DNA from 3 places in the Neobacillus sp. DFD-2R genome. Region 3 is predicted to be linked to each of the others. Evidence: a T-box and tRNA genes for the amino acid it is inferred to sense, from the RefSeq annotation. Region 3 holds a T-box; the other regions hold tRNA genes.

Region 1 (10,368 bases), 200 kb from region 3:
TCCTAGCTCTGAGGGGCGTGGATTGTGTTCCGTTATGGCAGCAAACACAGCTTGTGGTCCCAATATTTCTTCCGCTTTCATTCGGTGAATCATTAAATCATTTCCAACAAAAAGGATATGTTTAGTAAAATTCTTTAATTTTTCGGCCCAATCCGTGAACATGACTAATTGATCCTGCTCAACCGGGACAAGCACTCCATCTTGGTACTGAAATAGACCCGTATAGACTTGTCCTCTTCTTGCATCAAACAATGGAGATATATAGCCATCAAAGTAGCGGCCCGGTCCGGATGCCAAGATTTCAAGACTGGATATTCCTATAAGTGGAATATTCAATGTCCAAGCTAATGTTTTGGCAATCGTGACACCAATTCTTACTCCAGTATAGGAGCCCGGTCCTTTTGCTACCACAATTTTCGTTAAATCTGCCGGTACTTTTCCACAATCTTTCATTAAGGTTTGAATGGCGGGCATGATTCGGACAGAGTGGTTCTTTTTTAGATTCGTAATATACTCACCAAGCACCTGATCTTCTTCTAAAAGCGCTACTCCTAAAGCATAGTTAGAAGTATCAATCGCTAATATTGTCATGAAAATATCTCCTTACATAGTTGCTCATATCTTTTTCCCTTTGGCATAAGAACGATCTTTCTTTTTTCCTCATCTTCATGGTACAAGAAAATCGTCAAATGCTCGCTTGGTAGCTGTTCTTCAATTAAATGAGCCCATTCCACTACTGTTACTCCATCACCTTCAAAGTATTCATCGAAGCCTAAGTCTTCATAGGAATCTGCTACCCGGTATACATCCATATGATACAAAGGCAATCTACCGTTGTATTCCTTTATTATCGTAAATGTCGGGCTATTTACAGTTTTCTTTATGTCTAATCCTCGGGCCAATCCTTTTGTAAAGGTTGTTTTTCCTGCACCTAAATGCCCCTCTAATGTAATTACATCACCAGGCTGTAAAAAGCCGGCTAATTTTGCTGCAAATCGTGATGTTTCCTCCGAATTGGTCGTAATCATTTCATATTGATTCATTCAATCACCTTTTAATTATAGCATTGCTTTACACTATCTTCATTTTACCTTATTTTGCTTACAAAAAAACCTTAGGATGTCTCCTAAGGATTTATAATTTATATGTAGATTAAACAAAAATAAAAAAAACGAAACGCAGTTTCGTGTTTTCTAAAAAATATTTTATGGCGGTCTGGACGGGACTCGAACCCGCGACCTCCTGCGTGACAGGCAGGCATTCTAACCAACTGAACTACCAGACCAAATTGCGGAGGCAGGATTTGAACCTGCGACCTTCGGGTTATGAGCCCGACGAGCTACCGGACTGCTCCACCCCGCGACGGTAAAAATAATTATCAACTGTACCATATTATTATATGTTCTAATACAGTAGATATGTATATAAGTTTTAAATAAAACAGCCTGGCAACGTCCTACTCTCACAGGGACAAAGTCCCAACTACCATCGGCGCTGAGAAGCTTAACTTCCGTGTTCGGTATGGGAACGGGTGTGACCTTCTCGCCATTGCTGCCAGACTATTTATTTGAGGTTTCATTCCCTCAAAACTGGATAATACAGAAGAAGTTTGGTAAAAACGAGTTCACCTTGTTCATATAAATATGACTTGGTTAAGTCCTCGAACGATTAGTATCAGTCAGCTCCACACGTCACCGCGCTTCCACCTCTGACCTATCAACCTGATCATCTTTCAGGGTTCTTACTAGCTTGACGCTATGGGAAATCTCATCTTGAGGGGGGCTTCATGCTTAGATGCTTTCAGCACTTATCCCGTCCGCACATAGCTACCCAGCGATGCCTTTGGCAAGACAACTGGTACACCAGCGGTGCGTCCATCCCGGTCCTCTCGTACTAAGGACAGCTCCTCTCAAATTTCCTGCGCCCACGACGGATAGGGACCGAACTGTCTCACGACGTTCTGAACCCAGCTCGCGTACCGCTTTAATGGGCGAACAGCCCAACCCTTGGGACCGACTACAGCCCCAGGATGCGATGAGCCGACATCGAGGTGCCAAACCTCCCCGTCGATGTGGACTCTTGGGGGAGATAAGCCTGTTATCCCCGGGGTAGCTTTTATCCGTTGAGCGATGGCCCTTCCATGCGGAACCACCGGATCACTAAGCCCGACTTTCGTCCCTGCTCGACTTGTAGGTCTCGCAGTCAAGCTCCCTTGTGCCTTTACACTCTACGAATGATTTCCAACCATTCTGAGGGAACCTTTGGGCGCCTCCGTTACTCTTTAGGAGGCGACCGCCCCAGTCAAACTGCCCACCTGACACTGTCTCCCACCCCGATCAGGGGTGCGGGTTAGAATTTCAATACAGCCAGGGTAGTATCCCACCGACGCCTCCACCGAAGCTAGCGCTCCGGCTTCTACGGCTCCTACCTATCCTGTACAAGCTGTACCAAAATTCAATATCAGGCTACAGTAAAGCTCCACGGGGTCTTTCCGTCCTGTCGCGGGTAACCTGCATCTTCACAGGTACTATAATTTCACCGAGTCTCTCGTTGAGACAGTGCCCAGATCGTTACGCCTTTCGTGCGGGTCGGAACTTACCCGACAAGGAATTTCGCTACCTTAGGACCGTTATAGTTACGGCCGCCGTTTACTGGGGCTTCGATTCAGAGCTTCGCTTGCGCTAACCCCTCCTCTTAACCTTCCAGCACCGGGCAGGCGTCAGCCCCTATACTTCGCCTTGCGGCTTCGCAGAGACCTGTGTTTTTGCTAAACAGTCGCCTGGGCCTATTCACTGCGGCTCTTCGAGGCTATTCACCCCAAAGAGCACCCCTTCTCCCGAAGTTACGGGGTCATTTTGCCGAGTTCCTTAACGAGAGTTCTCTCGCTCACCTTAGGATTCTCTCCTCGCCTACCTGTGTCGGTTTGCGGTACGGGCACCTTTTATCTCGCTAGAGGCTTTTCTTGGCAGTGTGGAATCAGGAACTTCGGTACTAAATTTCCCTCGCTGTCACAGCTCGAGCCTAACGCAAGCGGGATTTGCCTCGCTTGCAGCCTAACTGCTTAGACGCGCATATCCAACAGCGCGCTTACCCTATCCTCCTGCGTCCCCCCGTTGCTCAAACGATAAAGAGGTGGTACAGGAATATCAACCTGTTGTCCATCGCCTACGCCTTTCGGCCTCGGCTTAGGTCCCGACTAACCCTGAGCGGACGAGCCTTCCTCAGGAAACCTTAGGCATTCGGTGGATGAGATTCTCACTCATCTTTCGCTACTCATACCGGCATTCTCACTTCTAAGCGCTCCACCAGTCCTTACGGTCTGACTTCAACGCCCTTAGAACGCTCTCCTACCACTGACATCGAAGATGTCAATCCACAGCTTCGGTGATACGTTTAGCCCCGGTACATTTTCGGCGCAGAGTCACTCGACCAGTGAGCTATTACGCACTCTTTAAATGGTGGCTGCTTCTAAGCCAACATCCTGGTTGTCTAAGCAACTCCACATCCTTTTCCACTTAACGTATACTTTGGGACCTTAGCTGGTGGTCTGGGCTGTTTCCCTTTTGACTACGGATCTTATCACTCGCAGTCTGACTCCCACGGATAAGTCTTTGGCATTCGGAGTTTGTCTGAATTCGGTAACCCGATGAGGGCCCCTAGTCCAAACAGTGCTCTACCTCCAAGACTCTTACTACGTGAGGCTAGCCCTAAAGCTATTTCGGAGAGAACCAGCTATCTCCAAGTTCGATTGGAATTTCTCCGCTACCCACACCTCATCCCCGCACTTTTCAACGTGCGTGGGTTCGGGCCTCCATCCAGTGTTACCTGGACTTCACCCTGGACATGGGTAGATCACCTGGTTTCGGGTCTACAACCACATACTCATTCGCCCTATTCAGACTCGCTTTCGCTGCGGCTCCGTCTCTTCAACTTAACCTTGCATGTAATCGTAACTCGCCGGTTCATTCTACAAAAGGCACGCCATCACCCATAAACGGGCTCTGACTACTTGTAGGCACACGGTTTCAGGAACTATTTCACTCCCCTTCCGGGGTGCTTTTCACCTTTCCCTCACGGTACTGGTTCACTATCGGTCACTAGGGAGTATTTAGCCTTGGGAGATGGTCCTCCCTGCTTCCGACCGGATTTCACGTGTCCGGCCGTACTCAGGATCCACTCAGGAGGGAACGAAGTTTCAACTACAGGGTTTTTACCTTCTATGACGGATCTTTCCAGATCGCTTCATCTACCCCGTTCCTTTGTAACTCCATGTTGAGTGTCCTACAACCCCAAGAGGCAAGCCTCTTGGTTTGGGCTATGTCCCGTTTCGCTCGCCGCTACTCAGGGAATCGCGTTTGCTTTCTCTTCCTCCGGGTACTTAGATGTTTCAGTTCCCCGGGTATGCCTTCCATACCCTATGTATTCAGGTAAAGATACTGTTCCATTACGAACAGCGGGTTTCCCCATTCGGAAATCTCCGGATCAAAGCTTACTTACAGCTCCCCGAAGCATATCGGTGTTAGTCCCGTCCTTCATCGGCTCCTAGTGCCAAGGCATTCACCGTGCGCCCTTTCTAACTTAACCTAAAAGGTTTATTTCTCTTATTTAATTAAGAGAGAAAACTAAAATGGCAAGGAAAAATTGAACTGCATTTTTCCCTATTACTCGGTTCTTACTTTGACTTCTTCTTTACGATTATCCAGTTTTCAAAGAACGAATAAAAAAAGCTTCGAGAGAATTGTTCTCTCAAAACTAAACAAACAAAGAACGTGTTTCAAACAAACTGTTTTGTCCGGCTCATATGTCCGGCATATATCCTTAGAAAGGAGGTGATCCAGCCGCACCTTCCGATACGGCTACCTTGTTACGACTTCACCCCAATCATCTGTCCCACCTTAGGCGGCTGGCTCCTTACGGTTACCCCACCGACTTCGGGTGTTACAAACTCTCGTGGTGTGACGGGCGGTGTGTACAAGGCCCGGGAACGTATTCACCGCGGCATGCTGATCCGCGATTACTAGCGATTCCGGCTTCATGTAGGCGAGTTGCAGCCTACAATCCGAACTGAGAATGGTTTTATGGGATTGGCTCGACCTTGCGGTTTTGCAGCCCTTTGTACCATCCATTGTAGCACGTGTGTAGCCCAGGTCATAAGGGGCATGATGATTTGACGTCATCCCCACCTTCCTCCGGTTTGTCACCGGCAGTCACCTTAGAGTGCCCAACTGAATGCTGGCAACTAAGATCAAGGGTTGCGCTCGTTGCGGGACTTAACCCAACATCTCACGACACGAGCTGACGACAACCATGCACCACCTGTCACTCTGTCCCCCGAAGGGGAAAGCCCTATCTCTAGGGGTGTCAGAGGATGTCAAGACCTGGTAAGGTTCTTCGCGTTGCTTCGAATTAAACCACATGCTCCACCGCTTGTGCGGGCCCCCGTCAATTCCTTTGAGTTTCAGCCTTGCGGCCGTACTCCCCAGGCGGAGTGCTTAATGCGTTAGCTGCAGCACTAAAGGGCGGAAACCCTCTAACACTTAGCACTCATCGTTTACGGCGTGGACTACCAGGGTATCTAATCCTGTTTGCTCCCCACGCTTTCGCGCCTCAGCGTCAGTTACAGACCAGAAAGTCGCCTTCGCCACTGGTGTTCCTCCACATCTCTACGCATTTCACCGCTACACGTGGAATTCCACTTTCCTCTTCTGCACTCAAGTCCCCCAGTTTCCAATGACCCTCCACGGTTGAGCCGTGGGCTTTCACATCAGACTTAAAGGACCGCCTGCGCGCGCTTTACGCCCAATAATTCCGGACAACGCTTGCCACCTACGTATTACCGCGGCTGCTGGCACGTAGTTAGCCGTGGCTTTCTGGTTAGGTACCGTCAAGGTACCGGCAGTTACTCCGGTACTTGTTCTTCCCTAACAACAGAGCTTTACGACCCGAAGGCCTTCATCGCTCACGCGGCGTTGCTCCGTCAGACTTTCGTCCATTGCGGAAGATTCCCTACTGCTGCCTCCCGTAGGAGTCTGGGCCGTGTCTCAGTCCCAGTGTGGCCGATCACCCTCTCAGGTCGGCTACGCATCGTCGCCTTGGTGAGCCGTTACCTCACCAACTAGCTAATGCGCCGCGGGCCCATCTGTAAGTGACAGCCGAAACCGTCTTTCAGCTTTCCCTCATGAGAGGAAAAGGATTATCCGGTATTAGCTCCGGTTTCCCGAAGTTATCCCAGTCTTACAGGCAGGTTGCCCACGTGTTACTCACCCGTCCGCCGCTAACCTTCAGGAGCAAGCTCCTAAAGATTCGCTCGACTTGCATGTATTAGGCACGCCGCCAGCGTTCGTCCTGAGCCAGGATCAAACTCTCCAAGAAAGTTGATTAGCTCATTTGTTACGTTGGCTAAAGTGAATTTTCTTACGAAAGATCCACTAATAGTTATTGTTTGTTTGCACGATTTTGTTTGTTTAGTTTTCAAAGAACAATTTTTGGAGCGGGTGATGGGAATCGAACCCACTACATCAGCTTGGAAGGCTGAGGTTTTACCAGTAAACTACACCCGCATATATAATGTTATAATGGTCGGGAAGACAGGATTCGAACCTGCGACCCCTTGGTCCCAAACCAAGTGCTCTACCAAGCTGAGCTACTTCCCGTTTATAGTGGCGCGCCCGAAAGGAGTCGAACCCATAACCTTCTGATCCGTAGTCAGACGCTCTATCCAATTGAGCTACGGGCGCATTTATTAAGTCAACTTTTATAGTTTATCAAACCAGATTCGGTTTGTCAAGTCTTTTTTGGTGCGGCCGAGAGGACTTGAACCTCCACGGGGTTGCCCCCACTAGGCCCTCAACCTAGCGCGTCTGCCATTCCGCCACGACCGCATTTAAATTAGCGACAAAGATAATCATAACAGATTCTCATTAACTTTTCAACAGTAAATAATTGGTGCGGGTGAAGGGAGTCGAACCCCCACGCCTTGCGGCGCCAGATCCTAAGTCTGGTGCGTCTGCCAATTCCGCCACACCCGCAAATATTCAATGTTATAAAAAATGGCTGGGCTAGCTGGATTTGAACCAACGCATGTCGCAGTCAAAGTGCGATGCCTTACCGCTTGGCTATAGCCCATTAATATAGATTAAAAAATTAAACTTCAAGTGGCGGTCTGGACGGGACTCGAACCCGCGACCTCCTGCGTGACAGGCAGGCATTCTAACCAACTGAACTACCAGACCAAAACATTTGAATAAGAAACGGGAAATGACTTTTGTCTATTCCCCATCCCTGATGACCCCTACGGGATTCGAACCCGTGTTACCGCCGTGAAAGGGCGGTGTCTTAACCGCTTGACCAAGGGGCCGTTTATATATGGCGGAGAAGGAGGGATTTGAACCCTCGCGCCGCTTACGCGACCTACACCCTTAGCAGGGGCGCCTCTTCAGCCACTTGAGTACTTCCCCATATGGCTCCGCAGGTAGGACTCGAACCTACGACCGATCGGTTAACAGCCGATAGCTCTACCACTGAGCTACTGCGGAATAATTAAATTAGCTTTTTCTCAGAGACAATAAGACAATTACCTTATCGACTCTTCATATTATAATGACGTTACAATATAAAGTCAATATGATTTTTAGATAAAGATTTCTTCCAAAAAATGTTTTTATCCAAATGCTAATTCTTTAACTTTTTTCAATTTACCTCTGCATTTCCCACAAACATATCGACTTGTATCAATACTTCTTTTTCTTCTGTATTGAAGATGACAGTTTGTACATTCATATATTGAGATTTTTTTTGAAGCACGTATTTTCGGTTTCTCGGTTAGCTGATTGCAATATCTCGGTGCTCCTACTTTTTTTAATAACCCTTTAAACTCCGGGTCCCGATGCTGATATCCTTTGCCTTCAAGGTGCAGATGATAATGGCATAGCTCATGTTTGATAATGCCGACTAATTCGTTTTCCCCTAATTGCTCTAAATACTTTTTATTGATTTCAATATTATGGGTGCCTAATAGATACCGTCCGCCCGTTGTTCGCAGTTTGGAATTAAACGAAGCCCGGTGCCTAAACGGCTTTCCAAATGCTTCGATTGACAATTTCTCCACTAATTTCTGCAGCTCTTTCTCTTCCAATTTTCTCCCCCTCACTTCTAAGAAGAACGTGACAACCTATTATAGCATATAATGTATTTACCTTGATGATGTACTTTTCGGGAGGTTTTACAATGCCGACTTGGTTTCAAAACCAAATGAAAAGAGCTTTTTACGAGAAAGACCGCTACCAAATTAAGCTTTTAAACCAATGCTGGTTTTTTTACAGAAAAAAACACTGCTCGTAAAAAGCAGTGTTTTCTTATTATTCTCCCGGCGGCAGCATCGTTAATGCGACGCGTCCTTTATTCATATCCACTGAATCGACCCAGACCGTTACAACATCTCCAACAGAAACTATGTCCAATGGGTGTTTAACAAATCGGTTGCTTAACTTGGAAATATGAACAAGACCATCTTGTTTAACACCTATATCAACGAAGGCCCCAAAGTCTACAACATTTCGAACTGTACCTTGAAGCTCCATTCCCGCTTTTAAGTCCTCTAATTTTAAAACATCCTTTTTCAGCAGCGGGCGAGGTAAATCATCTCGCGGATCTCTTTCCGGTCTGACTAATGCATCGATAATATCTTTTAATGTTAATTCTCCAATTGATAGCTCTTCAGATGAAGCCTTAAGGTCGAGGCCGTTTAATGCCTCTCTTAACGCATCCGTTCCCAAATCATCGCCTGAAAAACCAAGCTTGGATAATAATTTTTTCACTTCATCGTAGTTTTCAGGGTGAATTCCTGTTCGGTCAAGCGGCTGCTTTCCGTCTAACACTCGTAAGAAACCAATTGCCTGTTCATACGTTTTCGCACCAAGACGCGGGACTTTTTTTAGTTGGACCCTGCTCGTAAATTTCCCTTCCTCTTCACGTTTTTTCACAATATTGTTAGCTGCAGTTTTCGTTAATCCCGCTACATATTGCAAAAGTGATGATGAGGCTGTATTTACATTTACCCCTACCCGGTTAACAGCTGTTTCCACAACAAAATGCAAGGATTCAGAAAGCCGTTTTTGGGAAACATCATGCTGGTATTGACCAACACCTACTGATTTCGGGTCAATTTTAACCAATTCAGCAAGTGGATCCTGCAAGCGTCTTGCGATCGATACTGCACTGCGTTCTTCTACCTGGAAATTCGGAAATTCCTCTCTAGCAAGATCGGATGCTGAATAGACACTCGCACCCGCTTCATTTACGATTAAGTAGAAAATTTCTTCCTTCATATCCTTTAAAATATCAGCGACAAACTGTTCGGTTTCCCTTGATGCTGTTCCGTTACCGATAGCCGCCATTTCCACCTTATAGTCACGCAGAATATTAATAAATTTTTCTCTTGCTTCCTTTGCTTTATTAACAGGTGGATGCGGATAGATGACATCGATTTTTAAGACTTTCCCTGTTTCATCAACCACTGCCAGTTTACAGCCTGTCCGATAGGCAGGGTCTACTCCGATCACTACTTTTCCTTTTAACGGCGGCTGCAGCAGCAAATTACGGAGATTTTCAGAGAATATATGTATGGCTTGTTCTTCCGCCTTCTCAGTTAGTTCACTGCGGATTTCTCTTTCTATGGACGGTTGAATAAGTCGCTTATAGCTATCTTCAATCGCTTCTAAAACAAAAACTGCCGCAGGTGAATAGTGATTGTGAACCCACTTTTTCGAAAGATAAGACAGAATTAAATCCATATTCATCTTAATCGAAACCCGAAGAATTTCTTCCTTTTCCCCGCGGTTTAAAGCAAGGATTCGGTGAGGGACAATCTTGTTTACAGGCTCCTCATACTCATAGTACATCTCATATACTTTTTTCTCGTCTTTTTCCTCTTCCTTTACAGCAGAAGCCACGGTACCGGATTTGAAGGTCTCTTTTCGAATCCATTTTCGGCCTTCTGCATCATCGGAAACCATTTCAGCAATGATGTCTTTTGCACCGGCAATGGCATCTTCAATCGTAAGAACCTCCTTTTCTTCCGATATAAATTCCTTTGCTTTTTCTTCAAAACTTTCCTTAGGAAAAGATAATAACCATTCTGCCAATGGCTCAAGACCTTTTTCTTTGGCAACAGTCGCCTTTGTCCGCCGTTTTTGTTTATATGGGCGATATAAATCTTCTACTTCCTGGAGTTTTTCGGCTATTGTAATCTTCTTGTTTAGCTCTTCTGTTAATTTACCTTGTTCAGCAATAATACGAAGAACTTCTTCTTTTCTTTGCTCCAGGTTTTGAATATACTGCCAGCGCTCTAATATATTTCGAATCTGAACT
Region 2 (10,368 bases), 430 kb from region 3:
GGAGGATAGGGTAAGCGCGCTGTTGGATATGCGCGTCTAAGCAGTTAGGCTGCAAGTGAGGCAAATCCCGCTTGCGTGAAGGCTGAGCTGTGACAGCGAGGGAAATTTAGTACCGAAGTTCCTGATTCCACACTGCCAAGAAAAGCCTCTAGCGAGATAAAAGGTGCCCGTACCGCAAACCGACACAGGTAGGCGAGGAGAGAATCCTAAGGTGAGCGAGAGAACTCTCGTTAAGGAACTCGGCAAAATGACCCCGTAACTTCGGGAGAAGGGGTGCTCTTTGGGGTGAATAGCCTCGAAGAGCCGCAGTGAATAGGCCCAGGCGACTGTTTAGCAAAAACACAGGTCTCTGCGAAGCCGCAAGGCGAAGTATAGGGGCTGACGCCTGCCCGGTGCTGGAAGGTTAAGAGGAGGGGTTAGCGCAAGCGAAGCTCTGAATCGAAGCCCCAGTAAACGGCGGCCGTAACTATAACGGTCCTAAGGTAGCGAAATTCCTTGTCGGGTAAGTTCCGACCCGCACGAAAGGCGTAACGATCTGGGCACTGTCTCAACGAGAGACTCGGTGAAATTATAGTACCTGTGAAGATGCAGGTTACCCGCGACAGGACGGAAAGACCCCGTGGAGCTTTACTGTAGCCTGATATTGAATTTTGGTACAGCTTGTACAGGATAGGTAGGAGCCGTAGAAGCCGGAGCGCTAGCTTCGGTGGAGGCGTCGGTGGGATACTACCCTGGCTGTATTGAAATTCTAACCCGCACCCCTCATCGGGGTGGGAGACAGTGTCAGGTGGGCAGTTTGACTGGGGCGGTCGCCTCCTAAAGAGTAACGGAGGCGCCCAAAGGTTCCCTCAGAATGGTTGGAAATCATTCGTAGAGTGTAAAGGCACAAGGGAGCTTGACTGCGAGACCTACAAGTCGAGCAGGGACGAAAGTCGGGCTTAGTGATCCGGTGGTTCCGCATGGAAGGGCCATCGCTCAACGGATAAAAGCTACCCCGGGGATAACAGGCTTATCTCCCCCAAGAGTCCACATCGACGGGGAGGTTTGGCACCTCGATGTCGGCTCATCGCATCCTGGGGCTGTAGTCGGTCCCAAGGGTTGGGCTGTTCGCCCATTAAAGCGGTACGCGAGCTGGGTTCAGAACGTCGTGAGACAGTTCGGTCCCTATCCGTCGTGGGCGCAGGAAATTTGAGAGGAGCTGTCCTTAGTACGAGAGGACCGGGATGGACGCACCGCTGGTGTACCAGTTGTCTTGCCAAAGGCATCGCTGGGTAGCTATGTGCGGACGGGATAAGTGCTGAAAGCATCTAAGCATGAAGCCCCCCTCAAGATGAGATTTCCCATAGCGTCAAGCTAGTAAGAACCCTGAAAGATGATCAGGTTGATAGGTCAGAGGTGGAAGCGCGGTGACGTGTGGAGCTGACTGATACTAATCGTTCGAGGACTTAACCAAGTCATATTTATATGAACAAGGTGAACTCGTTTTTACCAAACTTCTTCTGCATTATCCAGTTTTGAGGGAATGAAACCTCAAAGAAAATAGTCTGGCAGCAATGGCGAGAAGGTCACACCCGTTCCCATACCGAACACGGAAGTTAAGCTTCTCAGCGCCGATGGTAGTTGGGACTTTGTCCCTGTGAGAGTAGGACGTTGCCAGGCGATGCCCCAATGGGGGCTATACTTATGTTTGTTTTTTAGAGTTGGCCCGTTGGTCAAGCGGTTAAGACACCGCCCTTTCACGGCGGTAACACGGGTTCGAATCCCGTACGGGTCACCAAGTTTTTTCGCGCTAGCGAAAATAACTTTCATTATTATGGAGGATTAGCTCAGCTGGGAGAGCATCTGCCTTACAAGCAGAGGGTCGGCGGTTCGATCCCGTCATCCTCCACCATTCTTGCCGGTTTAGCTCAATTGGTAGAGCAACTGACTTGTAATCAGTAGGTTGGGGGTTCAAGTCCTCTAGCCGGCACCAGTAGTTTTAGAGCCATTAGCTCAGTTGGTAGAGCATCTGACTTTTAATCAGAGGGTCGAAGGTTCGAGTCCTTCATGGCTCACCATTTTCTATGTAGGTTTATGTCCTACATGGTTGATTTATATGGAGGAATACCCAAGTCCGGCTGAAGGGATCGGTCTTGAAAACCGACAGGCGGGTTAAACCGCGCGGGGGTTCGAATCCCTCTTCCTCCTCCATTAATTAAATTTAAATTTAATAATATTATCGTCGCGGGGTGGAGCAGTCCGGTAGCTCGTCGGGCTCATAACCCGAAGGTCGCAGGTTCAAATCCTGTCCCCGCAATTTGGTCCGGTAGTTCAGTTGGTTAGAATGCCTGCCTGTCACGCAGGAGGTCGCGGGTTCGAGTCCCGTCCGGACCGCCAGTTTTTTTTTCTAGTAGGCAACTGCTATTGATATATATACTGTACTATATGGCTCAGTAGCTCAGTCGGTAGAGCAAAGGACTGAAAATCCTTGTGTCGGCGGTTCGATTCCGTCCTGAGCCATCATGATTAAAGTGTTTGTTAAAGGCAGACAAGGTTTCGAAACCTTTTAGAGGAATTCGTTTCCTACTACCACTGTCGATTATGGCGGTTGTGGCGAAGTGGTTAACGCATCGGATTGTGGTTCCGACATTCGTGGGTTCAATTCCCATCAGCCGCCCCAATAATTATTATATTAATGGGCTATAGCCAAGCGGTAAGGCATCGCACTTTGACTGCGACATGCGTTGGTTCAAATCCAGCTAGCCCAGCCATCATTCTCATTTTTAGATTTGCGGGTGTAGTTTACTGGTAAAACCTCAGCCTTCCAAGCTGATGTAGTGGGTTCGATTCCCATCACCCGCTCCAAATAATGGGCCTATAGCTCAGCTGGTTAGAGCGCACGCCTGATAAGCGTGAGGTCGATGGTTCGAGTCCATTTAGGCCCACCATAATTTGTTCCGCAGTAGCTCAGTGGTAGAGCTATCGGCTGTTAACCGATCGGTCGTAGGTTCGAGTCCTACCTGCGGAGCCATTTTATATAAAGAACATCTAAATTATATGGAATGGTATTACGAGCTTATAATCATCTTGAAGACAATTTAGAATTTTTACATATAAAACAATACTAAAAGACACCATGTTAAAAATTACATGGTGTCTTTTTTGATTTCTGCGTAGCGGTGATAGTTTTGTTGAAAAAGTATGATTAAATTATTTATCTTTAGTAAATATTTTTTCCAAGGTTGCCGTATAAGTAATTAAAATTTAAACTTAAAGAAAATAACTGGAATTTTATTCAAGAGAAAAGGAGAAATAAATTTGGAGAGAAACAGATTTTCTGCGATTGCCCATCGCAATCATACATTTAGTAATCCAATAAGTGAAGAAAAGATCATGAAAATGATCGGAATAGTATCACCAAAGCCAAAGGATAAAGCAATTGATATTGGAGCAGGAAAATGTGAACTGCTGATTCGTCTTGTGGAAAATTATAATATTTCAGCAACTGCGATAGAAGTGTATGACGGTTCTATCGAGGAAGCAAAAAAACGAGCAAGTAACAGAATTCCCGAGGACAGTATTGAGTTTATTGTGGAAGATGCCAAGCTGGCAGTCGAGAACTGTAAACAAGAAGGATATGATTTCGGAATTTGTATCGGGTCGACCCACGCTTTGGGCGGGCTGGAGACTACTCTTCAGACGCTGAAGCGTCTCGTAAAGAAAAATGGGTTTATTATTATAGGAGAAGGCTACTGGAAGAAGCCACCAAGTGCTGAATATTTGCAGGCTCTTGGTGGAGCGGACGAGTCTGAATGTAAAAGTCATGCGGAGACGGTAAGAGCCGGTGAGGAATTAGGATTAATCCCTCTTTGGTCCTATGTGGCAAATGAGGATGATTGGGATGAATATGAGTGGCTTTATTCCTTATCTATTGAAAATTATTGTCAAGAAAATCCCGAAGACCCGGATTGTGAAGCGATGCTGCAGCGAATCCGGACATGGCGACAAACCTATTTGAAATGGGGCAGGGACACGCTGGGTTTTGGGGTGTATTTGTTTCGGAACTAAGTTGGCAGCCTGCTAATTTAAAGAAAGCATTAAAATTCAAATGGGTGTAGGTTTACTAGATAAAAGAATATTGACTTAATCAAGGAGTGGAGAGATTTGAATATTTACGTTATCCGGCACGGGGAATCTGAGCATAATATTGACCGATCAGTGATGGCACATACCCATGATTCTAAACATAGCTTGACAGAACTCGGTCAGAACCAGGCACAAAAAACGGCTGAATTTCTTAAAACGAAACTAAACGAAAAGACTGTTTTATACGCTTCGCCGTATTTGCGAACGATTCAAACGGCGAAGGCGATTCATTCTTTTCTTCCGGAGCAAGTTCCATTTTATGAAAACCCGCTTATAAGAGAGTGGGAACTGGGAAATCTTTATGATTTCAACAATCGTACCCCGGAGGCAAAAAAGGAATTTAAAGCAGCGGGCCAATTTTACTTTCGCTATCAAAATGGAGAATCGCTGGCAGATGTGTACTTACGTGCGACTATGTTCATGAATACCGTATTAGATCGAGTAAAGCAGCAGCAGCGGTATGAAAATGTTGTGATCGTTACTCACGCTGCATTTATTCAAATGCTTCTGACCTTTCTAATGAACTGGCCAATTGAGGATTTGACCAATTTTAAACCTGTAGAAAATGCATCTGTCATCAATATTTATGAAACCGATGGTGATTACCGGTATGAAAAGATTTTTGTACCGAATGTCAACTAGCGGGTTCATAGGTGATAATCGATACAAAAATAATATAAAAATAATTTTTTTTTTAATATTTTTATTCGAGGATCAAATAGAAAGACAAAATGGTATCTTTTGGTATTATTACATTTATTACCTGATATAATTGAATGCTAAAAATTTCAGCGAGTAATATAATGGATACGAAGGGGGAATCAACAAATGATGACTTTTAATGAAATCGAAATAGGGATGTTACTAAGATTGGAGAAGACCCATAAATATGAACCAAGTTATATTGTTCGAGTTTTAGGTAAATCATTAAAAAATATCAACGGACAAGAAGTACCATTAATAGTGATTGAAGATCCGGAACACCCTCAAGAAATAATAAGTAAATCGCCATCTCTCTTCCAACCATTCTTTGAGAATTCATCTAACAAGTCCAACTTATTTTATGAAAGAATATAATTTTCAATCCATAACAGTCTAATAAATTGGTATGAATTCACACTTCCAACATTCCGGTTAGAATATTCGTTAAAACATTTATTTTCAAAAGAAAGCCGAAGGATGGTTAACACAGATCTTTCGGGCAGCCCTCATCACATTGAAGGTATATCTTTATAACGTCGTAAATCTCCCTTAACCGTCTTCCTCAGATATCTTACATAATCATAGTTTGGTGTATAGAACTGCCTTAAAGAGACGGCCATCTCTTTGGGGCTTTATTTTTGTCCTCCTCTCGCCAGGGAATGATTTCAATTATTTAAACAAGTAAAGAGGTGGATGAACTATAAAACAATCCTCTTTTTAAGAGCCGATTATAAACAAAGTTAATAAAAAGGAGGATAAACCTCTATCTGGAGATAGAGGTTTTTGTTTTTAAATTCTATCATGGGATAGTCGATTCATAGAATGGGAGGAGGTATGATAATAATTGTTAGGTTAATGCTTTAGGGAGAAATTTAATGACATTTTTATTTTTAATTCAAAAAGGGAGGAACAATCATGCATCAAACATCTTACTCGGTTTTCATTATTGCTGCACTTATTCTATTTAGTATTTATAGGCGTGTACGCCGAAACATAGGATGGCAACAGTTAAGTCAAGGAAAAATATGGTTTAGGACTGTCCTTTTATTTATTATTGGGCTGATTTTCTTGGGAGAGGGAATTTTCCACCCAATAAGCTTAATCTCAGATGTAGTGGGCATTCTTATTGGTATCATTCTTGCTTATTACAGTGCAGGTATGACGCGTTTCGAAAAACGGGAGGGAGGCTTGTACTACCGCCCGAACACCTGGATTGGCAGCATCGTTACAATTATTTTCCTTGGCCGCCTTGGTTATCGCATTTACGGAATATACACACAAGGATCATTAGGTGCATTACAAGGAAGCCAAACAAACGGATGGCAAAATATAGGTTACGCTGTGGGTAATTCCTGGACAGCCGGACTGATGCTTATTATGTTTGCTTACTATGTCATCTACTTCATCCTCTTATTACGCAAGCAGAAGCACCTATCTGAATCAGGGGGGGAATTTTCTGACTAATAGGTTAACAAGTTCTCTTTTGATGCAAAACAGTAAATCGCAGGCACTAATGAAAATATCGATTAATCGCTAAAAACAAGCTTATTTGTTAAGGGATTTTTCATAATAAAATAGTCCCCATAATAAATTACTTAGTATATATAATCTATTGTCTATGAACCTTATATTATTTTTCAATAAGAAGGGACAGATGGGATTGGGAATTAAGGAGGAAAATGAATGTTCAAACAAAATATCCGGTCTGAATGTAATATATATCGTTCTGGATGATGTGGGTTACTCGGCACTAGGCTGCTATGGATCGGAGATTGAAACGCCGAATATTGATTCATTAGCTGAAAACGGCCTGCGGTACAATAATTTTAATGTAACTCCTTTGTGTTCCCCTACACGTGCCTGTCTTCTTACAGGTCGTAACTGCCATTCGGTGGGGGTGGGAGTAGTTACTGAGATTGATTGGGGACCTCAATACCCTAATAAACGGGGGAGAATTTCTGATACAGCTGCGACGTTGGCTGAAATCTTAAAGTTGAATGGGATGGCTACCTATATGGTTGGAAAATGGCATTTGGTTCCCGGGCATGAAGCAGCATCAAGCGGGCCTTTTGAAAACTGGCCGCTTTCAAAAGGCTTTGGGCGATACTATGGCTTTTTATTAGGGATGACGGATCAGTATGCGCCGGATTTAGTATACGATAATCATCGTGTACAGAAGCCTGAAAAATCTAATTATCATTTATCAGAGGACCTGGTTGATAAATCACTGGAATTTTTGACGGATCATATATCGGTCACTCCGGAACGGCCATTCTTCCTATACTTAGCCTTCGGGGCACAGCATGAGCCTCATCAGGTACCAAGGGAATTTATTGAAAAATATAATGGAGTCTACGATAAAGGTTGGGATCAGATAAGGGAGGAGAGATTCGAGCGACAAAAGAAAATAGGAGTCATTCCGCCTTACACAGAACTGGTTGAACGGAATCCGGGGATTAAACCATGGGAAGAATTGACAACGAAAGAAAAACTGTTGTTTATTAAATTCCAACAGACGTATGCAGGCTTTCTCACTCACACGGATCAGCAAATAGGCAGACTGCTGCATTTCCTAAAGTCGAAAAACCAGCTGGATAATACGATTATTGTTTTACTTTCTGATAATGGAGGCAGTCAGGAAGGAGGCTGGAATGGTTCTATTAAGGATACTGCCTACTTAAACGGTATCGAGGAAAGCGTTGATGCCATGTTTGAACATGTAGAGGAAATAGGAGGACCTTTTACAAGTTCAAATTATCCTAAAGGATGGGCGCAGGTTTGTAATACCCCTTTTAAATATTATAAGCAAAATACGTTTTTCGGAGGGACGCATGTCCCCCTTATCATTCAATGCCCTCATAGTATTCCGGACCGAGGATCCATTCGCTCCCAATTCTATCATGCTATCGATATTACTCCTACTATACTGGACCTTCTAAACATTGATCCTCCTCAGGTATATGATGGTGTTCCACAGATGCCGCTTCATGGTGTTAGTATGATGGATACATTTACAGAACCGCATGCCCCATCAAAAAGAAAAACACAGTATTTTGAAATGCTCGGACACCGGGCTATATGGCAAGACGGGTGGGTTGCCGTTACCTATCATGAAACAGGTAAACCTTTTTATGAAGATCATTGGGAGTTATATAATGTAAATGAAGATTTTTCACAAAACTATAATCTGGCAGAAAAATATCCGGAAAAATTAAAAGAGCTTCAAGCAGTATGGTGGAAGGAAGCTAAGAGGTACGATGTCCTTCCCTTAAATGACAGTCCATTTAGAAAAGGGTACCAAGGTTTGCAGGAGGGGAGAACTAAGTTCATCTTCTACCCCGGCATGGCTCATTTGCCAACAAGTGCTGCCCCAAAGGTGACACTTTCTTCTTACTCGATCACCGTTCCAATCTTTCGTTTGAAGCGTACAGCAGAAGGTGTATTAATTGCTCATGGCAGTCATTCAAGTGGGTATACATTATATATAAAAGATAACTACTTATTCTATGAATATAATTATGTTGGCACTGTCTATAAAATTCAATCTTCTGTTGAAGTACCCATTGGGTATTCAACGATCCGATTTGAATTTAATAGAGAACTGTTGATTAAAGGAACAGGCAAGCTATATATCAATGGTCAACAGGTTGGCACCGTTTATATGCCTCGTACATTGCCATTTGTTATTTCTGTTGAGGGATTGGATATAGGAAGGGATCGATTAACATCCGTGAGCTCTAACTACCCGGTGCCGGAATTTCCGTTTACTGGACAAATGGAAAGAGCGGTCATTGAAATTTATGATAATCAACGATATAGCAAGTATTTAAAAAAGAAAAATAGAGATTTAATTTATATTAATATTAATGGAACGGTTAATTATCTTTAAATGATTGCGTAGATTGGAAGATCTGAAGAACAGAGATATTTAATTACCAATTTTTTTAAAATCGTCGATAGCCTTATCCTTATTAGTTAAAACGCTTTTCAGGCGCTTTCCGATTAGAGGAAAGCGCCTGATTATGTCTTTTAGTAAGGCTCTTTTCGTAAACTTTGTTGCTTTTGAAGCTTATTAAAGTTCATTTACTAAGTTTCTAGGCAATTTTCGCAAATGTTTTTACGAAAGGATGCCACGAAGCTTCTAATTATACGGGTTGATAAACTTATACGAAAAACAACAATCTATGTGAAAATAGCCTTTATTAAAAATCAAAATTGTCCGGGTCCGGCCCGACTCGATGATTTTGATTCAGCCCATTAATTTGTTCCATATCTTCTTTCTTTAACACGAAATCAAATATGGTTGAATTCTCAATAATCCGATGTTCTTTCGTTGATTTCGGAATGGTTACAACACCATTTTGTAAATCCCATCGTAAAATAACTTGAGCAATTGTTTTGTTATACTTAGTGGCTATTTCTTGGAGGACCTGGTTATCTAATAATTGGCCCTGCATTAAAGGTGACCAGGCTTCTAACTGAATTCCATGCTCTTTGCAAAAGCTTTGAACTTCTTTCTGAGTTAAACGCGGATGATATTCTACCTGATTTATCATAGGTTTTATTTCAGCATCCGTTATTAAATCTTTTAGGTGGTGAACTTGGAAGTTACTAACTCCAATAGCTTTTACTCTTCCTTCTTTATAAAGAGTTTCTAATGCCCGCCATGCCTCTTTGTATTTACCTCCTACAGGCCAATGAATAAGGTATAGATCTAAATAATCAAGACCGAGTTTTGTTAAACTAGTTTCATATGCTGTTAACGTCGATTCGTAACCTAAGTCAGCATTCCAAACCTTCGATGTCACAAATAAATCCTCTCTAGTGATACCCGCTTCTTTAATCCCATCATGGATCGCTTGGCCGACTCCTTCTTCATTTGCATAGATTGCGGCTGTATCAATACTTCGATACCCGTTTTTTATCGCGAATTTAACAGCATTCACCAGTTCAGGGCCTTCCGCTACTTTAAAAACTCCGATACCAACCCAAGGCATTTTTACCCCATTACGTAATTCAGTTGTAGATTGTAAGTTTTTTATCATGAATAATCTCCTCCATTTGTTTAAGAACATTTAGGTGATAAAATCCTAACCTTTTGTTGGTCCTTACCTTCAAGGAGCCGACTCCAGCCTGTAAGAATGACAGCTCCTAAAACCATTAGAGCCCCTATCCAAGTAGTGTGAATCAGTCCGATTGAATCTGTAATCATACCACCTAGGTAGGATCCTATGGCAATTCCTGCGTTAAATGCAGCAATATTAATAGCTGAAGCCACATTTACGGCAGCCGGTACAAACCGCTCCGCCAATATGACCACATATAATTGTAATCCTGGTACATTCATAAAAGCCAGCAGCCCCATTAGGAAAATGGTCATCAATCCTGCCAGTTTAAATGGCGCCGTAAACATCAACGTAAAAAGGACAACTGCTTGGACAATAAACATATAAAATAATGCCCTGACCGGATTGTGATTCGAAAGCTTTCCTCCTGCCATGTTACCAATCGCAATGGCTATACCGTATACGAGCAAGATGA
Region 3 (10,368 bases):
TAACGCTTTTGATAAGGTAACTTCATCCGCATACTCAAGGTCCCCGCCAACAGGAAGACCATGGGCAATTCTTGTCGTTTTAATCCCTGACGGCTTTAACAATCTTGAAATATACATGGCTGTTGCTTCACCTTCAATATTCGGATTTGTCGCTAAGATTACCTCCTGCACCGTTTCGTCCTGCAGTCGCTTTAATAAATCGGGGATATTAATATCCTCCGGTCCAATCCCATCCATCGGAGAGATTGCACCATGTAAAACATGATACAAACCATTGAACTCCTTCATTTTCTCCATAGCGATAACATCTTTTGGATCCTGAACAACGCAGATAATGCTCTTGTCCCTCCGCACATCCTCACAAATGTAGCAAGGGTCTTGATCAGTAATATGCCCGCATACTGAACAATAAGTAAGATTACGTTTTGCATTCACCAGTGCTTTCGCAAAATCAAGTACAGTGTCTTCTTTCATACTTAAGACAAAAAAAGCCAGACGTGCAGCCGTTTTTGGGCCGATACCTGGCAATTTCATAAAGCTGTCTATTAGCTTTGAGATCGGTTCAGGATAATGCATGTATTTCCTCTCCTAAAAAGGAAGATTCATTCCTTTTGTAAATTGCCCCATTGTATTATTGGTCAGCTCATCTACCTTTTTAAGGGCATCATTGGTTGCTGCTAAGACTAGATCCTGGAGCATTTCGACATCTTCCGGATCCACCGCTTCAGGATTAATTTTCACTTCCACTACTTCCTTATGTCCTGTAACAATTACAGTAACCATACCGCCGCCCGCAGTGCCTTCGATCTTTTGCTGACCTAACTCCTCTTGTGCTTTAGCCATTTCCTTTTGCATTTTTTGCATTTGCTTCATCATATTTTGCATATTTCCCATTCCGCCACGCATCATCATTTCTACCTCCAATTAATTAATCAATAATTTCTACAAATTCAGCACCAAACAGTTTTTTTGCCTCCGAAATATGCGGTTCTTCCTCTTGCTTATTTTCACCGCTCTCTCCTTCATCAGCATGCTGCGTACTTAAAAAGCTTTCTCTGATGGATATCCATTGATCTTCAGGAATACCCAACAAAGAAAATCTTTTTCCCGTTAATTCATTTAATGCTGTTGTCATTGTTTCGATAAACCGGGTATTTTCCATAGCCATTTGACAATGAATTTCATGTTTAAATTTTACAATAAAGGCATTTGAGGAAGCGGCCACAGGTTCAGCTTCATTTAATAATGCCGCATGGGATTTCATTAACCTTGTCAGCATTTCTGCCCATTTACTCTTAATTTGATTTAAATCACTTTTCGTTGCTTGTTTTAAAACTTCATTTATTTTACCGACTGCAGGTTGGAAACCTTTTCTCGAAGCTCTTTGAGCAGGTTTTGGTGCAGAAGGGGCTGATTCCTGAGATACCGTTACGCCGCCGGCCTTCAACTGCTGTAATTCATTTTCCAGCTGTTCAATTCTCGAAATTAACTGTAAGACTTGATCTGTCTGAGGTTGTTCTATTTGCTTCACTTCCATTTGGCATAGCTTAACAATAGCGACCTCCAGAAAAATTCTTGGGTGGTTCGTCCAGCGCATTTCTTGCTGTGTTTTATTTAATAGATCAATAAGCTGATATATATGAGCAGTCTGTGTCGATTCTGCCATACGAAGGAAATCATCATCCAACATTACTCTTTCTAAGGATTCCTCAAGATTTGGCGCCGTTTTAAACAGCAGCATATCACGATAAAATAAAATTAAATCCTCAATAAAACGGGTTGGATCTTTACCATGGAATAAAAGCTCCTCCAACACATCTAATCCGGTTGCAACATCCTTCTCTTGGAATGCATTTGCTAATTTGTTTAGAAAGCCCTGTGATACAGAGCCTGTTACAGTAAGCGCATCCTCTAAGGTAACACGTTCCTGACTAAAGGATATCGCTTGATCTAATAAACTTAAGGCGTCACGCATACCGCCTTCCGCTGCTCTTGCAATCATTTGCAGCGCCCGTTCATCGCATGAAACCCCTGTTTCCTCGACAATTAACTTCATCCGATTCACGATCGATTGGGCTGTTATCCGTCTAAAATCGAAGCGTTGGCATCTAGAGATAATCGTCAGCGGTATTTTATGGGGCTCCGTTGTGGCCAAAATAAAAATAACATGCTTCGGTGGTTCTTCTAATGTTTTTAGCAAAGCATTAAAGGCGCTAATGGATAGCATATGCACTTCATCAATGATATAGACCTTGTATTTAACAGCTGTAGGGGCAAATTTGACCTTATCAAGGACATCACGCATTTCTTCCACACGTGAGTTTGATGCGGCGTCAAATTCCAGAACATCCGAAATTGTTCCGTTTGTAATCCCTCGGCAGGCTGCACATTCATTACAGGGCTCAGTTACAGGTGCACGCTCGCAATTAACCGCTTTCGCTAAAATCTTTGCCGCACTTGTTTTACCAGTCCCTCTAGGTCCGGAGAATAAATAGGCGTGAGAAATTTTCTCTTGGAGAAGGGCGTTTTGCAATGTCTTGGTTACATGTTCTTGTCCTACTACATCGAGAAATGTTTGCGGACGCCAAACACGATATAAAGCCTGATAAGCCAAAAAACACCGCCCCCTTCCGAATTTTCATCTAATTTATTATACTCTATCTAAATTTATTTTTCCAAAACGAATTCATTAGAGTTCACAAAAAAACTCATCCCGAAATCGAGATGAGTCATTTTATAGGCATATGTAATAACTGCCGTGCACCTTCCTTCGACTGACGCCCATAAGCGTTACTTAAGCAGTTAGCTCGGCCCAGGCAACCCTGCGGCACATGGGAGCGTCCACTTAATGCTGCTTCCTTCCGGACCTGACATGGTTCATGGATTCCCATTGCGCAGGACCAAGGCGTCAACACCACTTACTTAAGGCAGACCCTACAGGACATCAGCCTCAGGAAGGGATTCAGTCTCGCTAGAGCGGATTGCGAGTACAGGGCACCGCTACCTCCCCACCTAGCACGGCAAAGTTGATACCAATTTTTAAGTGCGTCGATATGACGCTTTTTTAGTATACAAACATTCAGAGAAAAAATCAATCTTTATTCCCTGTCAATTCCTGTCACATTATCCAATTGTGACTCTCTTGCCTGTTTTCTTTCTAATTTTCTTCTTTCCCTAATCCCTCGAAAAAAACTGGAGAGCATGTGACCGCACTCTTCCTCCAATACTCCTTTTGTAAGTTCACATTGATGATTGAAGCGCTCATCCTGCAAGAGATTCATAAATGTGCCCGCACACCCGCCCTTTGGGTCTGCTGCACCATAGACCACTCTTTTTACTCTTGATAAAATAATCGCTCCCGAACACATTGGGCAAGGTTCCAATGTAACATACAGAGTAGCATCCTCCAGACGCCAAGAGCCTATTTCCCTACAAGCAAGGTCGACGGCTAATAGTTCAGCATGCGCAACGGCATTTTGCTGACTTTCCCGCAAATTATGTGCCCGGGAAATAATTTTATCACCGATAACAATTACGGCTCCAATCGGTACCTCATTTAATTCCTCCGCCTTTTTCGCTTCCTTTATTGCTTCTCTCATATAATGTTCATCTTTAATCAGATCTTCCATCACAACGTTTCCCCTTTTAAACGGGCAGAAATTACTTCCACTCTCCAAAATAGAATAAGAAAGAGATAAATAGATGAATTATATCCTTCCTGCCTTAATTATTATTGACATGATTATTAACTTTGATTTTTCCTACGGCCCCGTTATGGTCCGGCAATCAGGAAATTTACAATAATTATAACATTTATCCACTCCCACCCTCATAAAATAGGTGTAGCGTATGTTTAAAGGGAGGGGATAGGATGCAAATTCATGTGGTTCGAAGTAATGAATCATTAGAAAGTATTGCCAGGTCATATCATACGACGGCTAAAGATATAACTGATGCAAATGAGTTGCCGAATCCAAACAATCTTGTCACGGGACAATCAATTATCATCCCGATCATCGGCAGTTTTTATTTTGTTCATCCGGGAGATAGCTTATGGACTATTTCAAAAAAAGTAGGAGTACCGCCTCAGGAGCTTGCTTCCGTAAATCGAATTTCGGTCAATCAACATCTCCAAGTTGGGTATCGGCTTTATATTCCAAGAACGAAAAAAAGAAATGCTGAATTTAACGGCTATGTAGAACCCCGCGGAACATCTGTTGCTCCTATTTTAGAAAACAGCGCCCGTGAGGCTGCACCCTATCTAACTTATTTAGCACCTTTCGCTTTCCAAGCCCGCCGTGATGGCACACTAAAGGAACCGTTGTTGAATAATTTCCCCGCTATTGCGAAAGCGAATCAAAATGTTTTAATGATGGTCATTAACAATCAGGAAAACGACCAATTCAGTGATGAATTAGGACGGATTTTATTAACTGATATCGCGATCCAAGATAAATTTTTAAACAGTGTTGTCACGACTGCAAAAAAATATGGGTTCAGGGATATCCACTTTGACTTTGAATACCTACGCCCGGTCGACCGCGAGGCCTACAATAATTTTTTAAGAAAAGCAAAGGCAAGATTTAAGAATGAAGGCTGGTTGATGTCGACCGCACTGGCTCCGAAAACAAGCGCGACGCAAAAAGGCAAATGGTATGAGGGACATGATTATAAGGCCCATGGGGAAATATCTGACTTTGTGGTTATCATGACCTATGAATGGGGCTATAGCGGCGGCCCAGCGATGGCGGTATCACCGATTGATCAGGTAAGAAGAGTTTTAGATTATGCGATTACAGATATTCCATCAACTAAAATCCTTATGGGCCAAAACCTATATGGATACGATTGGACCCTGCCGTTTGTTCAGGGAACAACAGCAAAGGCGGTCAGTCCGCAACAAGCGATTCAGCTTGCAGCAAGTCACCATGTCCCTATTCAGTATGATACAAAAGCGCAAGCGCCTCATTTCAATTATACAGATTCGAGCGGGAAGCAGCATGAGGTATGGTTTGAGGATGCCCGTTCGATCCAAGCCAAGTTTAACTTAATTAAAGAATTAAATATAAGAGGAATGAGCTACTGGAAGCTAGGATTGTCTTTCCCGCAAAACTGGTTATTAATCGTGGACAATTTCAATGTAACAAAAAGACCATCATAAATTTTTTCAACCAAGAACTGCCGATATTCGGCAGTTTCTTCATTTATTCGACATAAAACTACTTTCTTATAAATATTCCATATCCATTCCTGTTACAGATTGTGTTAAAATAAAGCTTGTGCCATTTTGAGTAGAAAATACCCAGTTAATACCGGTTAATACTAGAAGTGCAGGCATTGGAGAAGGAGGACATACAATGGGGGATACACCCTTTATTACCGTTGAAGGGCCGATTGGTGTAGGTAAAACATCTCTCGCCAAAGCCATTTCAAATCAATTTAATTTTGCTTTATTAAAAGAGATTGTTGACGAGAATCCATTTTTAGGGAAATTTTATGAAAATATCGAGGAATGGAGCTTCCAAACGGAAATGTTCTTTCTCTGCAATCGTTATAAGCAATTAGGGGATATCAATACCCATTACTTAAGCAGAAATCAAGCGGTTGTAGCCGATTATCATATTTTTAAAAACCTTATTTTTGCGCAAAGAACATTAAATAAGGATGAGTATCAAAAGTATAATAAAATCTATCAAATTCTTACAGAAGATATGCCGAAGCCTAATGTTATCATTTATTTAAATGCAAGTCTGGATACGCTTTTAAAGCGGATTAAAATAAGAGGGCGCGAAGTTGAGAAAAATATTAGCCCATTATATCTGGAACAGCTATCAATTGATTATGAAGCGGCCATTACGAGCTTTGAAGAATTGCATCCGGACATACCGGTTCTCCGTTTTAACGGTGATGAGTTGGATTTTGTAAAGAGCGAACAGGATTTAAACCATATTTTTGAAAAGCTATTATTATCGTTAAAAACTAACAGCTGGACAAACATAATATAAGAACAGGAGGATGTTCGTGAGCATCGTTATTGGTGGAATGATTGGACTTGGAAAAACCAGTGTTGCTGACACATTGAATGCACACTTTCAAAATAGAGGTATTAATAGTAAGGTTTTTTATGAAGCGGTGGATGACAATCCGATTCTCCCGCTCTATTATGAATTGACTCCTGAAGAGTTAGATGCAAAGAAAATTCCCTTTCTCCTGCAATTATTCTTCTTAAATAAACGGTTTAAAACCGTTAAAGAGTGTCTTAACTGGCAAGAGCCTATTTACACAATTCAGGACCGTTCGATTTATGAAGATTGGTATTTTGCTTATGTGAATAAAAAGTTAGGCAGAATTTCAGACCTGGAATTCAAAATATATGAAGATCTTGTTGAAAATATGATGGAAGAGTTAAATGAACTTCCAAAAAAGGCGCCGGATTTAATGGTTTACTTAAAAGGTTCCTTTGATACGGTGATCGACCGTATTATGGCCCGCGGTCGAAGCTTTGAAATTAACCCTGAATTGAAAGAGTATTACTTCGAAGTATGGAAAGGTTATGATGAGTGGGTAATCAATCAATATGCTGCAAGCGAAGTGCTTATTATTGATATGGATACGACAGATGTCGTCAAAAGCAATGAGGATGCATTAAGAATTTGCCGTGATGTTGAAGAGAAATTAAATGAAATCTTAAATAAATCAAAAGCACATATTGGCTGATGCCGGATGTGCTTTCTTTTTTCCAAAGGATCTGTTAAACTTGCCTGTTGATTTCCGCTCCAATCAACATAGTGAGTTAAATCAACAATGAGCTTTAACAGAGCCTCTTCCAATAAACAAAAAAAATTCGTTACAATTTCTTGTAACGAATTTTATCTCCAGGTTTTATGCGCGATAGGTCAATAATAATTGTTATGGCGGAGGAAGAGGGATTCGAACCCCCGCGCGGTTTAACCCGCCTGTCGGTTTTCAAGACCGATCCCTTCAGCCGGACTTGGGTATTCCTCCATATTGACAAAAAATAATTTATCATAAACCCAACTAATTGTCAACAGTAAAATATGAATTATTCCGGACAGATAGATAGGTCCATCCGGAATATTTACAATCAAACTAGTTAGGCTTTATTACTTCACGATTACCCATATACGGCCGTAATACAGTAGGAATGACCACACCGCCATCCTCTTGCTGATAATTTTCCAAAATAGCGGCAACCGTTCTTCCAATCGCAAGTCCTGAACCATTTAAGGTATGAACATGTTCCGGTTTTGCCTTTGGATCACGGCGGAAACGTATGTTAGCACGACGAGCCTGGAAAGCCTCAAAGTTACTGCAGGAAGAAATCTCGCGGTATGTTTCGTAACTTGGGATCCATACTTCAATGTCGTATTTTTTGGCGGCTGTAAAGCCAAGGTCACCGGTACACATACTTAACACACGATATGGCAGCTCCAGCAATTGCAGGACTCTTTCTGCATCATTCGTCAGTTTCTCTAGTTCTTCATAGGACTCTTCTGGCTTTACAAACTTAACGAGTTCGACCTTATTGAATTGGTGCTGACGAATTAATCCCCGAGTATCCCTTCCCGCAGAGCCGGCCTCTGAGCGGAAGCACGCACTGTACGCCGCAAAGCGGATCGGCAGCTCATCCCCGTTTAAGATCTCATCCCGATGAAGATTTGTGACAGGTACCTCAGCTGTTGGAATTAAGAAAAAGTCTTCACTTTCAATTAAAAAGGCATCTTCTGCAAATTTCGGTAACTGCCCGGTTCCCGTCATGCTCGCACGGTTTACTAAATAAGGAGGCAAAATTTCCGTGTAGCCATGCTCATCAACATGGAGATCAAGCATAAAGCTGATTAATGCACGTTCTAAGCGGGCGCCAAGGCCTTTGTAAAATACAAAACGGCTTCCTGTAACCTTGCCTGCGCGTTCAAAATCAAGAATGCCTAATTGGTCGGCAATATCCCAATGCGGCTTTGCTTCGAACTCAAACTGACGAACCTGCCCCCATTTTCTAATTTCAATATTATCCTCCTCAGATTCGCCAATCGGAACGCTTTCATGAGGGATATTCGGAATGCTCAATAGCAATAGCTCCAGTGTCTCCTCCACACCGCGCAGTTCATCATCCAATAATTTAATTCGGTCGCCAACCTCACGCATTTCCTTGATTAAATGATCCGCATCCTGTTTCTCTCTTTTTAATGCTGCCACTTGCTGAGAAACCTCGTTCCGCTTACTTTTCAATTGTTCAGATTCCACAATTAATTCGCGTCTTTTTAGGTCAAGATCTTCAAACCGGCCAAGGTCGGTTAAATCTTCACCGCGATGCTGCAGCTTCTCCTTCACTTCAGCAAAATTTGCTCTTAAGTTTTTTAAATCAAGCATAATATTAGCACCCCTTAATCTTTGATAACTATCTAGCTCCATAAGAGTAAGCTTCGGAAGCATTACCTCTCACGAAGGAAAAGCGTTAGCTTTTCCGAGGAGCACCCAGCGACTAGTGTACTTCCCTCTCCGCCCTACGATAAGTCAACATCGAATCGCTCCGCTCTCCGTGTTTCCTTTATCTCAGTTGGAGAGGTCCAGTCCTGTCGTGCGCTAAACGGGCGCTTCCGCTTTTAATACAACAAAAAACTCCCGCCCCTAAAACAGGGACGAGAGTTACCCGCGTTACCACCCTGGTTAACAGTGCAAGACTGTTCACCTCGAAAAATTTAACGGTTTCTACCGAAAATACTTACTAACCCGTTATAGGTGTTCCGTATCCTACTCGAGGAGGGATTCACAAGCTTCATACACCGATTTACACCAGCCACCGGCTCTCTTAAGAATGAATTTCCCGTTACTAATTCCTCTCATTGCTTTAACATTATAAGAATTTTGTATATTTTAATTTACTATAATTATTAACCATTTGCAACCAAATTATACTAGTTGTTTTGCTTTTGCTTCCTTCACCATTTCAACGAAGTAAGCCGTAAGGCGATGATTATCTGTCAGTTCCGGATGGAACGAACAACCAAGAAATTGACCCTCACGTGCGGCGACAATGCGGTCATTGTGTTTTGAGAGAATTTCAACCTCCGGACCGGCCTCCACGATGTGCGGCGCCCGAATAAACACTGCTGGGAAACTTCCGGCTACATCCTTGATGTCGAGGTCTGCTTCAAAGCTATCTACTTGGCGGCCAAAGGAATTGCGTTCAACCGTAATGTCCATGACACCAATATGCGGATCATGGCCGATAATGTTTTTTGCCAGTAGAATCAGGCCGGCACATGTGCCAAACATCGGTTTTCCTGCCCGTGCAAATTCCTTCAATGCATCCATAAAATCATATTTGTCAATCAAACGGCGCATTGCCGTGCTTTCTCCACCGGGAAGAATTAAGCCATCTACCTCTTTTAATTCTTCTTTTCTTTTTATGGCTATCGCTTCGACGCCACATTCTTCAATCGATTTTATGTGTTCACGAACTGCGCCTTGCAAGGCAAGTACCCCTATTTTCACCATAAAAAATTACTCCTTGTCCAGCTTACGCTTTTCTTATTGCCTAGCTTCAGCGCCAAAGAAAGGCGCTTGTGCTTTTCCAATTACCAGCCGCGTTCCTGCATGCGTGCTTCAGGTGCAAGTGATGAAATTTCAATACCCTTCATAGGTGTTCCAAGATCCTTTGAAAGCTCGGCAATCAATTTATAATCTTGGTAATGTGTAGTCGCTTCAACGATGGCTCTTGCAAATTTTGCAGGGTTTTCGGATTTGAAGATACCTGAGCCAACAAATACACCATCCGCACCCAATTGCATCATAAGAGCGGCATCAGCAGGTGTTGCTACCCCGCCGGCAGCAAAGTTAACGACCGGAAGGCGGCCAAGACGTTTGATTTCAAGAAGCAGTTCATATGGTGCTCCTAAAAGCTTTGCTTCAGTCATAATTTCATCTTCGTTCATGCTAACAAGCTTACGTACTTGGGCATTTACCTTACGGATGTGACGAACCGCTTCAACGATGTTTCCGGTACCCGGCTCACCTTTTGTACGAAGCATGGATGCACCCTCACCGATCCGGCGGGCAGCCTCACCAAGATCGCGGCAACCGCATACAAACGGTACAGTATATTCTTTTTTATTTAAATGGAATTCTTCATCTGCAGGTGTTAATACTTCACTTTCATCAATATAGTCAACACCCATAGCTTCAAGGATACGAGCCTCAACAATATGACCGATTCTTGCTTTAGCCATCACAGGGATTGTAACTGCGCCTAATACTTCTTCAACAATTCGCGGATCGGCCATTCTTGCAACGCCGCCTGCTGCGCGAATATCTGAAGGTACACGTTCTAAGGCCATTACTGCAACT

Evidence for each region. A T-box is a leader RNA that pairs with one kind of tRNA and senses whether it is charged. The one in region 3 lies ahead of serS (serine--tRNA ligase), so its partner is inferred to be a tRNA-Ser.
Region 1: it encodes a tRNA-Ser, which carries the amino acid that the T-box ahead of serS (serine--tRNA ligase) is inferred to sense. The anticodon was not compared.
Region 2: it encodes a tRNA-Ser, which carries the amino acid that the T-box ahead of serS (serine--tRNA ligase) is inferred to sense. The anticodon was not compared.

Annotation. Positions count from the first base shown of each region.
Region 1 covers NZ_CM173228.1:5,230,568-5,240,935, forward strand. The annotation lists gene tsaB (tRNA (adenosine(37)-N6)-threonylcarbamoyltransferase complex dimerization subunit type 1 TsaB) at 1-591, opposite strand, end outside; gene tsaE (tRNA (adenosine(37)-N6)-threonylcarbamoyltransferase complex ATPase subunit type 1 TsaE) at 588-1,043, opposite strand; tRNA gene AC3ANV_RS26185 (tRNA-Asp) at 1,209-1,285, opposite strand; tRNA gene AC3ANV_RS26190 (tRNA-Met) at 1,289-1,362, opposite strand; rRNA gene rrf (5S ribosomal RNA) at 1,444-1,559, opposite strand; rRNA gene AC3ANV_RS26200 (23S ribosomal RNA) at 1,649-4,584, opposite strand; rRNA gene AC3ANV_RS26205 (16S ribosomal RNA) at 4,823-6,372, opposite strand; tRNA gene AC3ANV_RS26210 (tRNA-Gly) at 6,487-6,560, opposite strand; tRNA gene AC3ANV_RS26215 (tRNA-Pro) at 6,577-6,653, opposite strand; tRNA gene AC3ANV_RS26220 (tRNA-Arg) at 6,661-6,737, opposite strand; tRNA gene AC3ANV_RS26225 (tRNA-Leu) at 6,796-6,881, opposite strand; tRNA gene AC3ANV_RS26230 (tRNA-Leu) at 6,944-7,028, opposite strand; tRNA gene AC3ANV_RS26235 (tRNA-Gln) at 7,051-7,125, opposite strand; tRNA gene AC3ANV_RS26240 (tRNA-Asp) at 7,156-7,232, opposite strand; tRNA gene AC3ANV_RS26245 (tRNA-Glu) at 7,286-7,357, opposite strand; tRNA gene AC3ANV_RS26250 (tRNA-Ser) at 7,367-7,457, opposite strand; tRNA gene AC3ANV_RS26255 (tRNA-Asn) at 7,461-7,535, opposite strand; gene AC3ANV_RS26260 (SprT family protein) at 7,661-8,134, opposite strand; gene cmpA (cortex morphogenetic protein CmpA) at 8,227-8,340, shown strand; gene AC3ANV_RS26270 (Tex family protein) at 8,358-10,368, opposite strand, start outside.
Region 2 covers NZ_CM173228.1:5,006,994-5,017,361, reverse strand. The annotation lists rRNA gene AC3ANV_RS25225 (23S ribosomal RNA) at 1-1,453, shown strand, start outside; rRNA gene rrf (5S ribosomal RNA) at 1,544-1,659, shown strand; tRNA gene AC3ANV_RS25215 (tRNA-Glu) at 1,703-1,777, shown strand; tRNA gene AC3ANV_RS25210 (tRNA-Val) at 1,816-1,891, shown strand; tRNA gene AC3ANV_RS25205 (tRNA-Thr) at 1,897-1,972, shown strand; tRNA gene AC3ANV_RS25200 (tRNA-Lys) at 1,982-2,057, shown strand; tRNA gene AC3ANV_RS25195 (tRNA-Ser) at 2,098-2,190, shown strand; tRNA gene AC3ANV_RS25190 (tRNA-Met) at 2,223-2,296, shown strand; tRNA gene AC3ANV_RS25185 (tRNA-Asp) at 2,300-2,376, shown strand; tRNA gene AC3ANV_RS25180 (tRNA-Phe) at 2,427-2,499, shown strand; tRNA gene AC3ANV_RS25175 (tRNA-His) at 2,584-2,659, shown strand; tRNA gene AC3ANV_RS25170 (tRNA-Gln) at 2,676-2,750, shown strand; tRNA gene AC3ANV_RS25165 (tRNA-Gly) at 2,771-2,844, shown strand; tRNA gene AC3ANV_RS25160 (tRNA-Ile) at 2,851-2,927, shown strand; tRNA gene AC3ANV_RS25155 (tRNA-Asn) at 2,936-3,010, shown strand; gene AC3ANV_RS25150 (class I SAM-dependent methyltransferase) at 3,298-4,047, shown strand; gene AC3ANV_RS25145 (histidine phosphatase family protein) at 4,144-4,767, shown strand; gene AC3ANV_RS25140 (hypothetical protein) at 4,954-5,202, shown strand; gene AC3ANV_RS25135 (CcdC protein domain-containing protein) at 5,743-6,291, shown strand; gene AC3ANV_RS25130 (arylsulfatase) at 6,482-8,716, shown strand; gene AC3ANV_RS25125 (aldo/keto reductase) at 9,030-9,872, opposite strand; gene AC3ANV_RS25120 (MFS transporter) at 9,893-10,368, opposite strand, start outside.
Region 3 covers NZ_CM173228.1:5,435,149-5,445,516, forward strand. The annotation lists gene recR (recombination mediator RecR) at 1-576, opposite strand, end outside; gene AC3ANV_RS27370 (YbaB/EbfC family nucleoid-associated protein) at 589-909, opposite strand; gene dnaX (DNA polymerase III subunit gamma/tau) at 929-2,614, opposite strand; RNA gene ffs (signal recognition particle sRNA large type) at 2,757-3,021, opposite strand; gene tadA (tRNA adenosine(34) deaminase TadA) at 3,099-3,620, opposite strand; gene AC3ANV_RS27390 (glycosyl hydrolase family 18 protein) at 3,872-5,161, shown strand; gene AC3ANV_RS27395 (deoxynucleoside kinase) at 5,358-6,005, shown strand; gene AC3ANV_RS27400 (deoxynucleoside kinase) at 6,016-6,717, shown strand; tRNA gene AC3ANV_RS27405 (tRNA-Ser) at 6,913-7,005, opposite strand; gene serS (serine--tRNA ligase) at 7,111-8,391, opposite strand; T-box leader at 8,654-8,874, opposite strand; gene pdxT (pyridoxal 5'-phosphate synthase glutaminase subunit PdxT) at 8,932-9,519, opposite strand; gene pdxS (pyridoxal 5'-phosphate synthase lyase subunit PdxS) at 9,600-10,368, opposite strand, start outside.